DNA from 3 places in the Vibrio sp. RC2502 genome. Region 3 is predicted to be linked to each of the others. Evidence: predicted binding sites of a transcription regulator. Region 3 holds the regulator's gene; each other region holds the start of a gene.
The links. Region 3 encodes PurR, which represses purine synthesis genes. Its sites were predicted from a motif close to TNANGNAAACGTTTNCNTNA; they were not measured.
Positions count from the first base shown of each region.

Region 1: a site for PurR is predicted at 2,269-2,288, ahead of folD (bifunctional methylenetetrahydrofolate dehydrogenase/methenyltetrahydrofolate cyclohydrolase FolD). Genes of this name have one in related genera too.
Region 2: a site for PurR is predicted at 1,580-1,599, ahead of pyrD (quinone-dependent dihydroorotate dehydrogenase). Genes of this name have one in related genera too.

Region 1 covers NZ_CM141453.1:2,387,287-2,392,498, forward strand. The annotation lists gene ACYJZR_RS11120 (beta-ketoacyl-ACP synthase) at 1-124, shown strand, start outside; gene ACYJZR_RS11125 (methyltransferase domain-containing protein) at 220-1,911, opposite strand; tRNA gene ACYJZR_RS11130 (tRNA-Arg) at 2,078-2,154, opposite strand; gene folD (bifunctional methylenetetrahydrofolate dehydrogenase/methenyltetrahydrofolate cyclohydrolase FolD) at 2,358-3,218, shown strand; gene ACYJZR_RS11140 (NupC/NupG family nucleoside CNT transporter) at 3,287-4,486, opposite strand; gene ACYJZR_RS11145 (LysR family transcriptional regulator) at 4,792-5,212, opposite strand, start outside.
Region 2 covers NZ_CM141453.1:1,611,709-1,616,920, reverse strand. The annotation lists gene ACYJZR_RS07770 (NAD-glutamate dehydrogenase) at 1-1,478, shown strand, start outside; gene pyrD (quinone-dependent dihydroorotate dehydrogenase) at 1,776-2,786, shown strand; gene ACYJZR_RS07760 (cell division protein ZapC) at 2,955-3,497, shown strand; gene rlmKL (bifunctional 23S rRNA (guanine(2069)-N(7))-methyltransferase RlmK/23S rRNA (guanine(2445)-N(2))-methyltransferase RlmL) at 3,994-5,212, shown strand, end outside.
Region 3 covers NZ_CM141453.1:2,219,774-2,224,985, forward strand. The annotation lists gene elyC (envelope biogenesis factor ElyC) at 1-161, shown strand, start outside; gene torR (two-component system response regulator TorR) at 231-944, opposite strand; gene torD (molecular chaperone TorD) at 1,210-1,857, shown strand; gene purR (HTH-type transcriptional repressor PurR) at 2,295-3,299, shown strand; cyclic di-GMP riboswitch class I at 3,566-3,655, shown strand; gene ACYJZR_RS10390 (TfoX/Sxy family DNA transformation protein) at 3,772-4,362, shown strand; gene ACYJZR_RS10395 (TVP38/TMEM64 family protein) at 4,574-5,212, shown strand, end outside.

The sequences.
Region 1 (5,212 bases), 170 kb from region 3:
CGAGCAATGTGGCGATTTAGACTACATCACCGGACAAGGCCGAGAGCTGGACGTGAAATATTTGATGAGTAACAACTTCGCCTTTGGCGGCATCAACACCTCCATCATCTTTAAAAAGATGTAATGCCCTTAGTAAATGCAAAAGCGCTGGTTAACCAGCGCTTTTTTGTTAGTTACCAATCAAACTTCATTTATCACGAGGTAATAGCAAACGAGATATTACCATTCCGCGATACACAGGCGACTTTTAACACCACGAATTTGTAATCCCATCGCTTCAAAGACATGCTCAAAATCTTGGCAAGATGCTGGCACATTAGGTAGCGACAATGAAGCCTCGGTAAAAAATGTCCGACTCAAACTATCCGTCTCTCCCCAAGCTAGCTGCCACCAATCCAAAATTCGCGGCTTGGATGCGTTTAATCGATAGCTAGCAGGAATACGATCACGTTTGTTCAGGTTTTCAGCCTTAGAAGTTGGTAGCAAGTTCCACTTATCATTGTTAGGCCAATAAGCAAAAGGCAAACAGTGATCAACGTGATACTCATTTCGTAATTTGCTTCCACTCCATACGCTGACAATGTCGGAGTGACTGAGTTTCAACTGAACAATTCGCTTTCGAACGGCTCGCGTATCATGGTCTTTATCAATCCAGACCAAACAATCGTGATACGTTTGCAGTGGAATACTCCGCTCTTGATTAGACCGAAATCGTTGCATTTCCATAATCCACTGGTTGACCACCAGCGGCTCAATCCAAGAGTTATACAATCGAAAACAATCCCAAAGGCTTTCATCCAACACAAACAGCCCATAACTTTTGAGGAACTCGCTATCCACAACAATTGAACTTTTTGGCTTCTTAGCTGAACGAATCATTTCAAAGTAAGGGTTTGATTTATCACCTTGATAGGTAAAGGTGACGGGGCCATCTTTTATGGTTTTTAAGCTGTCTTTTATTGCTTTATCCAGCGCCACTGCATCTTCACCAAAAAATGTCGCGCCTATAGCAAGATCATCAGGACTTAAATGGGAAAGTCTACCCCAACCTTCTGGCTTGATAAATCCTAGTCCTTTAGACGAGTTCGAGTTCTGCTGGATGTTCTCTTTATCGATTAAACGCTTAAATTGACGAATCCAATATAAGCCGACTAATCCTAATGGGATGGCAACTTTACCGTCACTACGATCAACCACTGCACCAGAATGAGCATCTGCAATTCGTAGTAAAGTACGCAGTAGTGCGAGTTTATAGGTAGCCGATTTGGAATCATTGACGATAATGTGACGAACCTTATTCAGATCACCAGAACCATCATCAGGCAAAGACATAACTACAGTTTGCCAAGATACACCTGTTCGCTGTAACTGGTCATCATCGAGAGATACGTTTCTCACCATTAACGCGCTATTCTTTGCAAACTTTTCAAGCTCTTCAACCGATACCGGATAAGCTTTACGACCGTCAGAAAAGTCACCGTGACGAAGGCTAATCACCAATCGACCATTGGGCGCTAGCAAATTCGCAAGTTTGCGAAATGCGCGTTCACGGTGCGTAGGCGCAAGATGCATCCATACCGCACTAACAAGAATTAAATCGAAGCGAAAGCCAAGATTAATGACTTTCTCAAGCTTAGGTAACCCATCTTCAAGCCAAGTAACTGAATCATCACAGTAAGACTTACCAAATCTCAGAAGCGCTTGAGCAGGTTCAATCGCAATAACTTCACATCCATGTTCAGCCATCCATTTAGCGTCTCGACCAGAGCCAGCCCCAACATCTAAGACGCGATCTCTGGCTTGAGGCCAGAAAGCTCTCCAGCTCGCGTGGACATCCTCAAACTTGAGCGAAGTGTATTGCTCCGCTAAACAATCTGCGTGTTGTTCATAAAATCTAGACGTGGCAGGCATAAAGATAAACAGGAAAGCAACTAATATGAGCTCATGTTAATTGCTAGAGATTGCAATAGCTATAATCTCAGTCAAAAGTTGTAGGTGACGTAGCGATTAATATCGAATGTTCTAAAACGACAAAGCCCCGGAAACTCAAAGAGTTATCGGGGCTTTTTAGAATAAATGGCACGCCCTATTGGATTCGAACCAATGACCACATCCTTAGAAGGGACGTGCTCTATCCAGCTGAGCTAAGGGCGCGCTACAGGGACAGGATTATACGAGTTCAAACGGGTAAATCAACGGGTTTTCATAACATTCTGATCTGAATGCCTAAAAAAAGTCCATTAAAACGCTTAATGTTCAAAAACACCACAAGGCAAACGTTTGCGTATGGATGTTAATTAGAATTTCTGCGACAATGCGCCGCAGATAATTTGCCTTCTTAATTTATAAGGAAAGTCATGACTGCTCAAAATATAGACGGAACTCTCATTTCCCAAACTGTTCGATCTGAAGTTGCAGCACGTGTTAAAGCTCGCGTCGCAGCAGGTTTACGCGCTCCTGGCCTAGCAGTTGTTCTGGTTGGTGAAGACCCAGCATCTCAAGTTTACGTGGGCAGCAAACGCCGCGCATGTGAAGAAGTTGGCTTTGTATCCAAGTCGTTTGACCTTCCGGCTTCAACATCTGAAGAGGAGCTGCTTGCTCTTATTGATGAGTTGAACAACGACAACGAAATTGACGGCATTTTAGTTCAGTTGCCACTTCCTGCTGGTATTGATACCACACACGTTCTAGAGCGTATTCATCCAGAAAAAGACGTGGATGGCTTCCACCCTTACAACGTTGGTCGTCTTGCGCAACGTATTCCTAAGCTTCGCTCTTGTACGCCTAAAGGCATCATTACCCTACTCGACCGTTACAACATCGAGCTTCGTGGTAAACATGCGGTTGTGGTTGGCGCATCAAACATTGTTGGTCGTCCAATGACACTTGAGCTGCTGCTTGCTGGTTGTACAACAACGACATGCCACCGCTTTACCAAAGATCTAGAAAGCCACGTACGTCAAGCTGACGTTGTTGTGGTCGCGGTAGGTAAGCCAAACTTCATCCCTGGCGAGTGGATTAAAAAAGGCGCAGTGGTTGTCGATGTAGGCATTAACCGTCTTGATTCAGGCAAGCTAGTGGGCGATGTGGAATACGACAAAGCCCGCGAAAGCGCGAGCTTCATTACTCCGGTTCCTGGTGGTGTTGGCCCAATGACCGTAGCAAGCTTGATTGAGAACACGATGTTGGCTTGCGAGCAGTTCCATACTGAACAATAACATCAATATTGAGATACGAAAAAGGCTCCGCAAGGAGCCTTTTTGCTAATTTTAGATATCTATTTCAATTACAGACTTAAAATCACACCCGCAATAGAAGCACTCATCAAGTTCGCCATAACGCCGGCAATAATCGCGCGGAAACCATGCTTAGAAACAAATGCACGCTTCTCTGGTACCAAAGAACCCAATCCGCCGATCAACATTGCCATACTAGAGATGTTTGCAAAACCACACAGTGCGAAAGTTACGATAGCTTGAGAGTGAGCACTTAGCTGAGATTTCACTTCTGCTAGTTGGATGAAAGCAACAAACTCGTTCACCACGATCTTGTTACCGATAAGCGAGCCCGCCGTAATCGCCTCTTCCCATGGCACACCTAACAACCATGCGACAGGTGCAAATACGTAGCCTAAGATAAGCTCAAAGCTTAGTGGCGTACCAATAAGGTCTCCAACCCAACCTAGCATGCCGTTCAGCAACGCGATTACGCTGATGAACGCTAACAACGTACCACCTACAGACACAGCGATACGAACACCCGCCATTGCGCCATCGGCTAACGCTTCAACCACGTTAGTTGCGCGTGGAATTTCCACTTGGCTAATGTCGATATCTGGTGCTTTGTTCACATCTTCTGGCATGAGAATTTTCGCCATCAACAAGCCTGCGGGCGCAGACATAAAGGCAGCAGCGATAAGGTAGTTAAGATCGACACCCAACGAGGCATAACCTACCAACGTACCACCAGCTACTGACGCCAAACCACCTGTCATTACCGCAAAGAACTGCGAATCAGTCATGTGTTTTAGGTAGGGTTTCACCATAAGTGGCGCTTCGATAGTGCCGACAAAAATGTTTGCCGTTGCAGACAAAGACTCAGCACGACCAATGCCAAGAAGCTTTTGAATACCACCACCAATGAAGTTGATAACTTTTGGCATCACACCAATGTGATAAAGACCGGAGATAAGAGAGGAGAAGAAAACGATGATACCCAGTACATTGATCGCAAAGGTGAAGCCCCCTGTCGCCAAATTACCGAATAAAAACGCGATGCCTTCTTGACCGTAGTTGATCAAATTCGACACTACGCTGCTTACTGAATTCAGCGCATCTCGTCCTGCTGGTACATATAAAACCAACAATGCAAACAGCACCTGTAAAGCAAACGCAAACGCCACTGTTCTCAGCTTTATATTTTTTCTATTTGTAGAAAGTAGCCATGCTACGAATAGTATGGCTACGATACCAATAATTGAGTTCATAAAATGAATCCGACAGAAGGGGGATATGGAAGGCACCGGATTGTATAGCGGACTCAAAATGGCGCAAGTTGAGGATGTTAACAGTGTGAAAAGTTCAAGCGAACAATAATTAACCACACAAATAACTAATTGAATTTGCTATAGATAAACGTTTGCTTGTTTTTATTATTTCCATATGGAAAAGATGTTTCTAGATTTGGAAAAATTTTGTGAGACAAATCACCTTATACAACCACTGAATAGTCGAAAAATGTTTTGCTTAGAGAAAATCGACTACAAACACCTCTTGAACGTTATTAACGAATCTACTTGGGAATAGAGATGTAAGGTGCGAGGCGCTGATCCCAGTGACACGGGTTGCCAATTTTCTGTTTAATAAAGTTGATAACGGCTGATATTTTTTTCGGCATGTGCTGACGACTTGGGTACACCGCATAAAATGGCATCGACTGGCTCGCTTTCCAGTCTGGCAATAGTTGAATCAACTTACCCGTTCTGAACTCATCACCAAGCAAGTACGTTGCGAGATACGCAATCCCCCATCCAGCAATCGCGGCGTCGCGGACAGCTTCTGCTAAATCGACAGAGTAGTTGCCGGAGACTTTGACGTTTAGCTCTTGTTGTCCCTTGGTAAATGCCCATCCTGTGTAATCACGCTCCCAACTGCGATAGATCAAGCAGTTGTGCAAAGACAAGTCGTTCGGCTCAGTCGGAGTATCATACTTA
Region 2 (5,212 bases), 610 kb from region 3:
GTCGTGAGCTGCGCGCAAAAGTGGTTGGTGAAGGTGGTAACTTAGGTATGACTCAACTTGGTCGTATCGAGTATGCGCTAAACGGTGGTCGAGTTAACACCGACTTTGTTGACAATGTTGGCGGTGTAGACTGCTCGGATAACGAAGTAAACATTAAGATCTTCTTGAACGGACTGGTTTCAAATGGCGATCTTACCGTTAAACAACGCAACCAAATTCTTGAATCTATGGAAGAAGAGGTCGGTGAAATCGTTCTGGATGACGCATACCGTCAATCTGAGTCCATTTCAGTGACAGAGCAACAAGGCGTTGGCATCGTTAAAGAACAGATTCGTTTCATCCATACAATGGAAAAAGCAGGGTACTTGGACCGTGCACTTGAGTACATTCCTGATGATGAAACGTTGCTGGAACGCGAAAAGCAGGGCCTAGGTCTTACTCGTCCTGAGCTATCGGTACTTGTCGCTTACGGCAAAATGGTTTTGAAACAGCAGCTCGTGACGGATGACATTGCAAATGATGAATTCCATGCTAAACAACTGGTTGAGTACTTCCCAAGTGAGTTACGCCGTAACTATAAAGATCAAATGGTTAACCATCCGCTACGTGCAGAAATTATCGCGACGGCGCTAGCAAACCAAATGGTTAACGAAATGGGCTGTAACTTCGTCACTCGTCTTCAAGAAGAGACGGGCGCAAGTGTTGTTGATATTGCAAATGCTTACAGTGCAGCTCGTGAAATATTTGATCTTGCTGAAATTCTTAAGCAAACTCGCGCGTTAGACAACGTTGCAACGGCAGATGCACAGTACGAGATCATGTTCTACGTACGTCGCGCACTACGTCGTATTGCTCGTTGGTTACTGCGTAATCGCAGCGGTAAATCTACCGTTGGTGAGTTGATTGCAATCTACAAACAAGATGTGAATGTTATTGCTGAAACTCTTGATAGCATGCTGGTTGAATCTGAAGTGGAAGAGCACAATGAGTTGGCTCAAACATGGATGGAGCGTGGGGTAGAAGAAAAACTTGCCCATCAAGTAGCACGTCTATCGAGCCTTCAATCGGCACTGGATATTTCATCGGTTGCAGGTGAAACAGGCAAAACGGTTGAACAAGCATCGAAGCTATACTTCAACCTTGGCGATCGCTTGTCGTTGCACTGGTTCTTGAAACAAATCAATAGCCAAGCTGTCGACAACAACTGGCAAGCTCTAGCTCGCGCGGCATTCCGTGAAGACCTAGATTGGCAACAACGTCAGTTGACAGCGCAAGTTCTCAACTGTGCGTGTGCAAGCGAAGATCTTGATGTAATGCAAGCGCTTGAAGAGTGGATGGAAGCAAACGAACAATCACTTCATCGTTGGGAAAGCATCCTTAATGAGTTCAAAGTCGGTTCTGTACATGAATTTGCCAAATTCTCGGTAGCTCTTCGTGAACTGGTACTGCTTAATTTGAATTGCTCTTCAAACGAGTAGGTGAGTTAACTTATTAGAAAAAGCCTCGTAAATGCGAGGCTTTTTTGTATCCGCAATCACCAATTCCGTGACATTGTAACTGGATTTTAAAACTTAACTTCTGTTGAAATCGATTGCTTTTCCATTAGATACTGGATATTTCAATGCGGCAAAAAATCGCTAATTCTTTGTTTTTATGAAAAAACTTCTAACTCAATATGCAATTTTACTTAATTCGTTCATTTTCATTGAATTACAATAAAAAACAGTAAATAATATTGACCCGTTTACACGGGGCTTTTTTCTTTCGGAGGCACAATGCTTTACCGTCTAGCCAGAACTGGCTTTTTCCAACTTGATGCCGAAAAGGCACATGATCTTGCAATCAAGAACTTCCAACGCTTTAACGGCACACCACTCGATCTTTTCTATCGTCAGCAATTACCTAACCGTCCAGTAGAATGCATGGGGTTAACATTCCGTAACCCAGTGGGTCTTGCTGCTGGTTTGGATAAAAACGGGGAATGTATTGAAGCATTCGATGCGATGGGATTTGGCTTTGTTGAAGTTGGCACAGTGACTCCTCGTCCTCAGCCAGGTAATGACAAACCGCGTTTGTTCCGCTTGGTTGAAGCCGAAGGCATCATCAACCGAATGGGCTTTAACAACTTAGGTGTGGATCATCTGGTTGAGAATGTGAAAAAAGCAAAGTTCAACTGTGTTCTTGGTATCAACATTGGTAAAAACAAAGATACACCAATCGAGAACGGGGCAGAGGACTATTTGATTTGTATGGAGAAAGTGTACGAATATGCTGGTTACATCGCTGTAAACATTTCTTCTCCAAACACTCCGGGGCTTCGCTCTCTACAATACGGTGAAGCACTCGACGAGTTACTATCAGAGCTTAAAGCGAAACAATCAGAGCTTGCAGAAAAACACGGCAAGTACGTTCCACTAGCACTTAAGATTGCCCCTGATTTGAGCGATGAAGAAATCACTCAGATTTGTGAATCACTACTGAAAAACAATATCGATGGTGTTATTGCAACAAACACTACACTGGATCGAACAGTAGTTGAAGGTATGAAACACGCAAATGAAGCGGGTGGTTTAAGCGGTCGTCCGGTGCAATCTCGTTCAACAGAAGTTGTTCGCAAATTGCACGAAGCATTGGGTGACAAACTTCCTATCATCGGTGTTGGCGGCATTGACTCTTATGTTGCTGCAAAAGAGAAAATGATGGCAGGCGCTCAACTCGTACAAGTTTACACTGGCTTTATCTACCATGGTCCTGGCCTAGTACGCGATATTGTTAAAAATCTGTAGCACTCATCAAATAAATCGCTGAGAATTCAACGCTTATTTCAGAAAAAAGAGGAACTCGTTTCCTCTTTTTTTTTGTCCGTTCGTTTGTAAAATTTAGAAAATCATGAGTAGGTAATTAAGCGTCTTACCTCTTTACCATTGATTCACTAGTCAAGAGAGAACGGAATAATGCTTAAACCCAGCGACAAATGGAATTGGTATTTTGACGAGCACAAAGCTTGCTTAATGCTGGATCTGGGGGAGGAAATGATTTTCCAAACCAATCTATCCCGTAAGCTGTTGGTCAACTGTGCCTTCTCAAAAAACGAATTTACAGTCGACGATGCTAGTGCGTTTCAAACGTTTAATGAACGCATTCGTTGTCTCGATATCAATGAGTACCGTCAGGCCGAGCTAACACTTTACTGTGTAGCTGCGAAACGCTTCCATAAACCAGTCCAGCCTAAGAGTTGGTTCTTCGATGCTCAATCAACAGGGCACGAACCAGAAGAAGGGGACATGGTATTTCTATCTAACCGCTATTCTGAAGGCGTTTTCATCGTTTTAGAACCTGGCGAAGCTTCAAGCTTATGCGCGTATGTCGGTCAAGAAGAGTTCATTCTTGATGGCCATAAAACGCTGCAGTTTGGACAACCAATAAAAGTTATGCACGACAGAATGGTTTGTGCGAATCATTTATTTGTCATGGCTCCAATGGCTATGGTGGGTTAAACCTCTTTAAGTTTTCTTTATTTCGTTCCTTTGTTTGCCTTAATCGACCGCCTCAGGTCGATTTTTTTTATCCTTCTCCTTTCAAATACCTTTATTAATCGGCTGAAATCACTGCGTTGTTAAGCACATAACTATGAAGCTGGTCACTTTTATTCCACTTTTTTAATCTTAGCGATCACTAATATTAGGCAACTTATCGCCTAACATTCCCCCATTTCTTCCCCAATACATGCAATTGGTAAGTAAATTACAACATAATTTTACTGTTGGTATATACCAATTTTAAGGTAAATAAGTATTCACTTCTTCTTTAAGGTAAGGTTTTTGGTTAGCTAAAAGAATGGGAAAAGAAATGCTCAGCTCGAAATGTAGGAAGTTTCAGATCAAGTGATTGGTGATTGTTTGCTCTGGTGAAACTAAAAACGCCTTTAAAAACGAGGCATTGATCGTAAAGTCAGGTATAATTAAGGCCATTTTTTATTAACGAAAGAACACTATGAATCAATATCTCGCGGTAACTTCAAACGGCATGGAAAACCTGCTTGTTGAAGAACTGACTAAACTAGGCATTGAAAACGCGAAACCAGTACAGGCGGGCGTAAAATTTAAAGCCACGAATGAGCAAATCTATCGTTGTTGTTTGTGGAGCCGCTTGGCATCACGATTTGTACGTGTTTTATCTGAATTCACTTGTAACGACGACATGGATCTATACCTATCTACTTCGTCAATTAACTGGGTGAATCAATTCCACAGTTCTAAGCGTTTCGTTGTGGACTTTAACGGTACCAACCGCGAGATCCGCAACAGTCAGTACGGCGCGATGAAAGTAAAAGATGGCATCGTTGATTGCTTTGAGAAGAAAGGCTTACCTCGACCAAACATCAGCAAAGAACGTCCTGATATTCGCGTTCATGTTCGCCTTCACAAAGATAAAGCTATCTTAGGTGTTGATATGGTAGGCAGTGGCCTTCATCAACGTGGCTACCGTCCGGAATCTGGCCGTGCACCACTTCGTGAAACATTAGCAGCGGCGATCATTATGCGTTGTGGTTGGGACAGTCATCAGCCACTTCTCGATCCAATGTGTGGTTCTGGTACGTTACTGATTGAAGCGGCAATGATGGCTGCAAATATGGCTCCTGGTGTAAAACGAAAGCAATGGTGCTTTGAATCACTTGAAGACTTTGAGCCAGATACATGGGCTGAAATCAAATCAGAAGCAAACGTTCAGGCTAGACGCGGCGTCAAGAAAGTTGACGCTAAGTTTTTTGGCTTCGATAACGACCCGAAAGTTCTGAAAGTTGCACAAGAGAACGCTCGCAGAGCAGGGGTTGAGGAACTGATTGAGTTTGCTCAAGGCGATGCGGCAACTATTACGCGACCTGCAGGTTTTGAAAATGGTGTGATTGTATCTAACCCACCTTACGGCGAACGTTTGGGTACAGAGCCAGGTCTGATTGCGCTTTACACCGCGTTTGGTGGCCAATTGAAAGCAGAATTTGGTGGCTGCAAAGCGTCTATTTTCTCTAGTTCAGATGAGTTGCTGAGCTGTCTTCGCATGCGTGCAGATAAGCAATTCAAATTAAACAATGGTGCGTTACCGTGTCACCAAAAAAACTACAGCATCGCAGAACGTAGTGCCGATGAAGTAAAAGGTGCAGATACCAATACTCAAATCGCTCCTGATTTTTCAAACCGTTTGAAGAAAAACA
Region 3 (5,212 bases):
ATTTCTTAGCGATAGACGAAGTTAGCCAACCGTGGGACAAGTATTCACCTAAAGCTCGTTACCTTGAGCAAACTGAACTGTTTTGGCATGAATACCTTGGTAGCGTTTGGCAAAGACTGCGTGACACCGTAGGGCAAACGCCGATGGTGGAAGCGGAATAAACCCGATTTATAAACACAAAAAAGGAGAGCATTGGCTCTCCTTTTTCTTTACTGCTTGTCTGATGGTGATTAATCACCTGCGAACATGTAGCCTTCACCGTGAACGGTCACAAAAATTTGTGGGTTCTTAGGATCAAACTCCATCTTAGCGCGCATGCGTCGGATAAGAACATCAATCGTACGATCATTTGGAGCATCAACTCGATGACTGATCATATTCAAAATACGTTCACGACTCAGCACTTGATTCGGGTAAGACGATAACGCCACCAAAAGCTCATATTCTGCTTTGGTTAGTTTTACTGGTTCACCATTACGGCTAAGTGCTCGACGCTGAATATCGAATGTCCACTCACCAAAGCGAACAATGTGTTCATCGTTTGTTTCGCTTGCCGCTTTACTTGCTCCACTTCGCGCCGCAGAAATGCGCCACAGTAGATTTTTAACTCGAACTAGTAATTCCCTTAGTTCAAAAGGCTTTGTCACATAATCGTCTGCGCCCATCTCTAGGCCTACGATTTTGTCGATGCTATCCGTGCGTCCTGTTACCAATATGATGCCGATGTCTGATTGACTGCGTAGCTCACGCGTAAGCATTAGGCCGTCTTCGCCCGGCAAGTTAATATCCAACATAATAAGGTCTACATCACCGCCTTGCAGAACTTCGCGCATCTCCGCGCCACTTTCTGCTTCGCTAACTTTGTAACCTTCATTTTGGAAATATCCCGCAAGCTTACTACGAGTTACAACATCATCTTCTACGACTAATACGTGATAGCTCATTTACACCACTTTCTGTCTTCTTATTATCCAAGACGTATTCTATTCATAACTAGTAACATTTCTAGTCATAGATACATTAAAAAGCAAGATTTAGCGTTTTTATTGATTCAAAACAAGCTTGCCCATCACCGTTAACAAGTGCACACAATTCAACATAATCAACAATAATTATAGTTACTGCTATTCATCTTATTTGATTACACTTAGGGGATATCCCTAATTGACTTTATGATGCAATACTCGAAGCATCCTTCAGGAGCCAAAAATGCAAGAAGTGAAAGCTTTTAATGAAAAGCGTGCTGAAATTTACTGGTGGTTTTCGAGCTTATTCGCTAAAGAACTCAGCGAAAAAGAACTAGAAACCTACCACAGTGTTGAAATTCGCAGTTTTTTAGCGGGCTTAGGTGAGAACGAATCACTCAAGCCAGCCGTTGATAGCCTAGTTGATGCCCTAAACAGACTCCAAGACCGCAATGATGCTCAACTAGAACTTGCAGCAGATTTTTGCGAGCTGTTCTTAAAAACAGATAAGTATGGGGCACTACCGTACGCTTCTATGTACATTGGTGAATCAGGTTTGCTTAATGACAAACCTGCAGAAGAGATGGAAAAACTGATGGCAGATTTTGGGGTTCAGGTAGACGAAAACCTCAAAGAACCAGCAGACCATCTCGCTGTCGAATTGGACTTTTTGGGCAACATGATCATTCGCTCAAATGAGTTAGAGCAAGAAAAACATATGGAAGAGGCTTTCGTTAAACAAAACGATTTCATCCAAAATCAACTCATGTCTTGGTTGCCAAAATTTGCTGAAAAATGTAAGCAATTTGATGATTTTGGCTTCTACTTAAGCGTTGCGCAACTATTAATTGCATTTTGTAAACTGGACAGCGCTTACCTTCTTGGTGAATAATCACCGCCTATTTTTAGGGAGCCTGCCTGTCGGGCTCCCTATTTTATTCGCTTGCTTTTAATCTGGCTCAAAGACGTTCGTTCATTTAGCAGTCAAAATGTGACTTCAAATACACAAAACTCTTGCTGAAAATATTGCCAGCCAGCCCACATAGGGCTAAAATGTGAACGCAAACGATTAAATATGATTTATATGTAAACCGCTGAAATATAGCGGTTTTTGTTTTTTATTAATAGGTTGATAACCACTTCCTCATATTTAGTAGGAAGCCGAGTACCTTCAACCAAGTTGCTACAAATCTTTTTATACCGATTTCGGTACAACCGCTGCCTACTAGAATAGACACTACTGTTGTTGTGGTGTTTAGTTTGCGCAAAAAACTAAGCGTATGGTTGTATTCACTACGGTATTAAGTAGCTCGATACAGGACATCATTTATGGCCACTATAAAAGACGTTGCTCGCTTAGCCGGCGTTTCTACCACGACAGTTTCGCACGTTATTAATAAGACACGTTTTGTTGCAGAAGCAACCCAAGAAAAAGTAATGAAAGCGGTTGATGAGCTTAACTACGCACCAAGCGCAGTTGCTCGTAGTTTAAAATGCAACTCAACTCGTACTATTGGTATGTTGGTAACACAATCAACTAACCTGTTCTTCTCTGAAGTGATCGACGGTGTAGAAAGCTACTGCTACCGTCAAGGTTACACGTTGATCTTGTGTAATACTGGCGGCATCTACGAGAAACAGCGCGACTACATCCGCATGCTTGCTGAGAAACGTGTAGATGGCATTTTGGTGATGTGTTCAGATCTAACCGAAGAACTAAAAGAGATGTTAGATCGTCACTCAGATATCCCGAAAGTTGTGATGGATTGGGGCCCAGAGAGTTCTCGTGCGGACAAGATCATCGATAACTCTGAAGAAGGTGGCTACCTAGCAACTAAATATCTTATCGATAACGGCCACACTGACATCGCCTGCCTTAGTGGTCACTTTGAGAAACTTGCTTGCCAAGAGCGTATCGCTGGTTTTCGTCGTGCCATGGCTGAAGCAAAACTGCCAATCAATGAAGATTGGATTCTTGAAGGTAACTTTGAATGTGATACTGCGGTACTGGTTGCAGACAAGATCACCGCGATGGAAAAACGCCCTACTGCAGTATTCTGTTTTAACGACACCATGGCACTTGGCTTAATGAGCCGTCTGCAACAAAACGGCATCAAGGTTCCAGATGACGTTTCTGTTATCGGTTACGACAACATTGAACTTGCAGAGTACTTCTCACCACCGCTAACAACGATTCACCAACCTAAACGTCGTGTGGGTAAAAATGCGTTTGAGATCCTACTTGAACGCATTAAAGATAAAGAACACGAAAAACGTGTGTTCGAGATGCAACCAGAGATTGTTATCCGCAATACCGTTAAGAAACTTAATTAAATGAACACAAGCGCCCTTAGGGGCGCTTTTTTTTATTAAAAAAATAACACTTCCCGCACACTTTGCCTCATTCTTAAAAACAATAACTTCCATAAGTTACTGTTTTCTTTACATGTGAATTATTAATTCCCGCTTCTTTTCAAACATTAAATACAATTCTCAATTATGAGTACCCATGCACAAAATGGCATTATTTATTGAATCAAGATCACGTTTTAAAATCTAAAGTGTGATGTTAATTCAATATACGAAGTATCCTCATCTGGTCACGCACAGGGCAAACCATCCGAAAGGGTGGGACGCAAAGCCTCCGGCCTGAACCATAGTAGTATATGGAAGGTAGCGGGGTTACCGATGGCAAGTGTGCAACCAATGTCTTTACCCTTTAATGACATTGCCTTTGCGCACGTTTGCTACTCTCTCGGACCTGACTTTTGGTGGCGTAATATTAATTACACCGAGATAACAAAACATGGATAAACCGATACTCAAAGACTCTATGAAGCTATTTGAGGCACTTGGTACTATCAAGTCGCGCTCAATGTTTGGTGGCTTCGGACTTTTCGCTGATGAAACGATGTTTGCACTAGTGGTAAACAACCAGCTTCATATACGAGCAGACCAACAAACTTCATCTGACTTCGAGACACAGGGTCTAAAGCCTTACGTTTATAAAAAACGTGGCTTCCCAGTCGTTACTAAGTACTACGCTATTTCCAGCGAACTATGGGAATCTAGCGATCGCTTAATTGAAGTAGCGAAAAAATCCTTAGAAAACGCCAAACTTGAGAAAGAACAACAAGCGAGCACTAAGCCTAATCGCTTGAAAGATCTGCCGAACCTGAGATTGGCTACAGAAAGAATGCTTAAGAAAGCGGGTATTGATTCTGTTGCTCAACTTGAAGAAGAAGGCGCACTAAGTGCTTATAAAGCGATCAGAGACACGCACTCCACCACAGTTAGCCTTGAGCTACTTTGGGCCTTAGAAGGTGCTATTAACGGCACACACTGGAGTGTAGTCCCCCAGTCTCGTCGTGAAGAATTAATGAATGGCCTTTCGTAACAGAAGTCTGCTCTAATCTATCGACTAAAACCGCAGTGCGAACTGCGGTTTTTTTATGAAATTTTTTTAGCTCCCCTCGTGTCTACTCCTTTGTAAATCCCAAAACACCCGTATCTTCAGCGCCACGACTTAGTTTCGATAACGAGATTGTTAAAACAATATTCAGTATGAATACTTTAAGCGGTAGCCTAGATATAGAAACGGAGCACACATGAATAAAAAACTTATCTTTGGACTGATACTTGTTGCCACCATTCTTTTGTTAGGCGCTAATTTTGGTCAATATCTAACGCTTGAAAACGCAAAAGCGCAGCAAGAAGCACTCAATTCATTCATCGAAGCCAACATCGTCTATGCCGCCACGCTGTATTTTTTAGCGTATGTTGCGATTACCGCATTTTCTATTCCCGGAGCAGCAGTGGTTACTTTGCTAGGCGCAGCGTTGTTTGGGTTTTGGTTTAGCTTACTTTTGGTTTCTTTTGCCAGTACGATCGGTGCGACCTTAGCTTTCTTGAGTAGCCGATATTTGCTTAGGGATTGGGTTCAATCGAGATTTGGGGAAAAGCTTGTTGCGATTAACCAAGGAGTAAAAAAGGATGGCGCGTTTTATCTGTTTTCTTTGCGCTTAATTCCAGTGTTCCCATTTTTCCTCATCAACCTACTGATGGGATTAACACCTATGAGCATTGCGCGCTTTTATTTAACCAGTCAAATAGGCATGCTCCCTGGTACTGCCGTTTACCTTAACGCTGGTACTCAGTTAGCAACCATTGATAGCCTTTCTGGTATCGTATCCCCGACGGTATTAGCATCTTTTGCTTTGCTGGGGCTGTTTCCAATACTCGTAAAA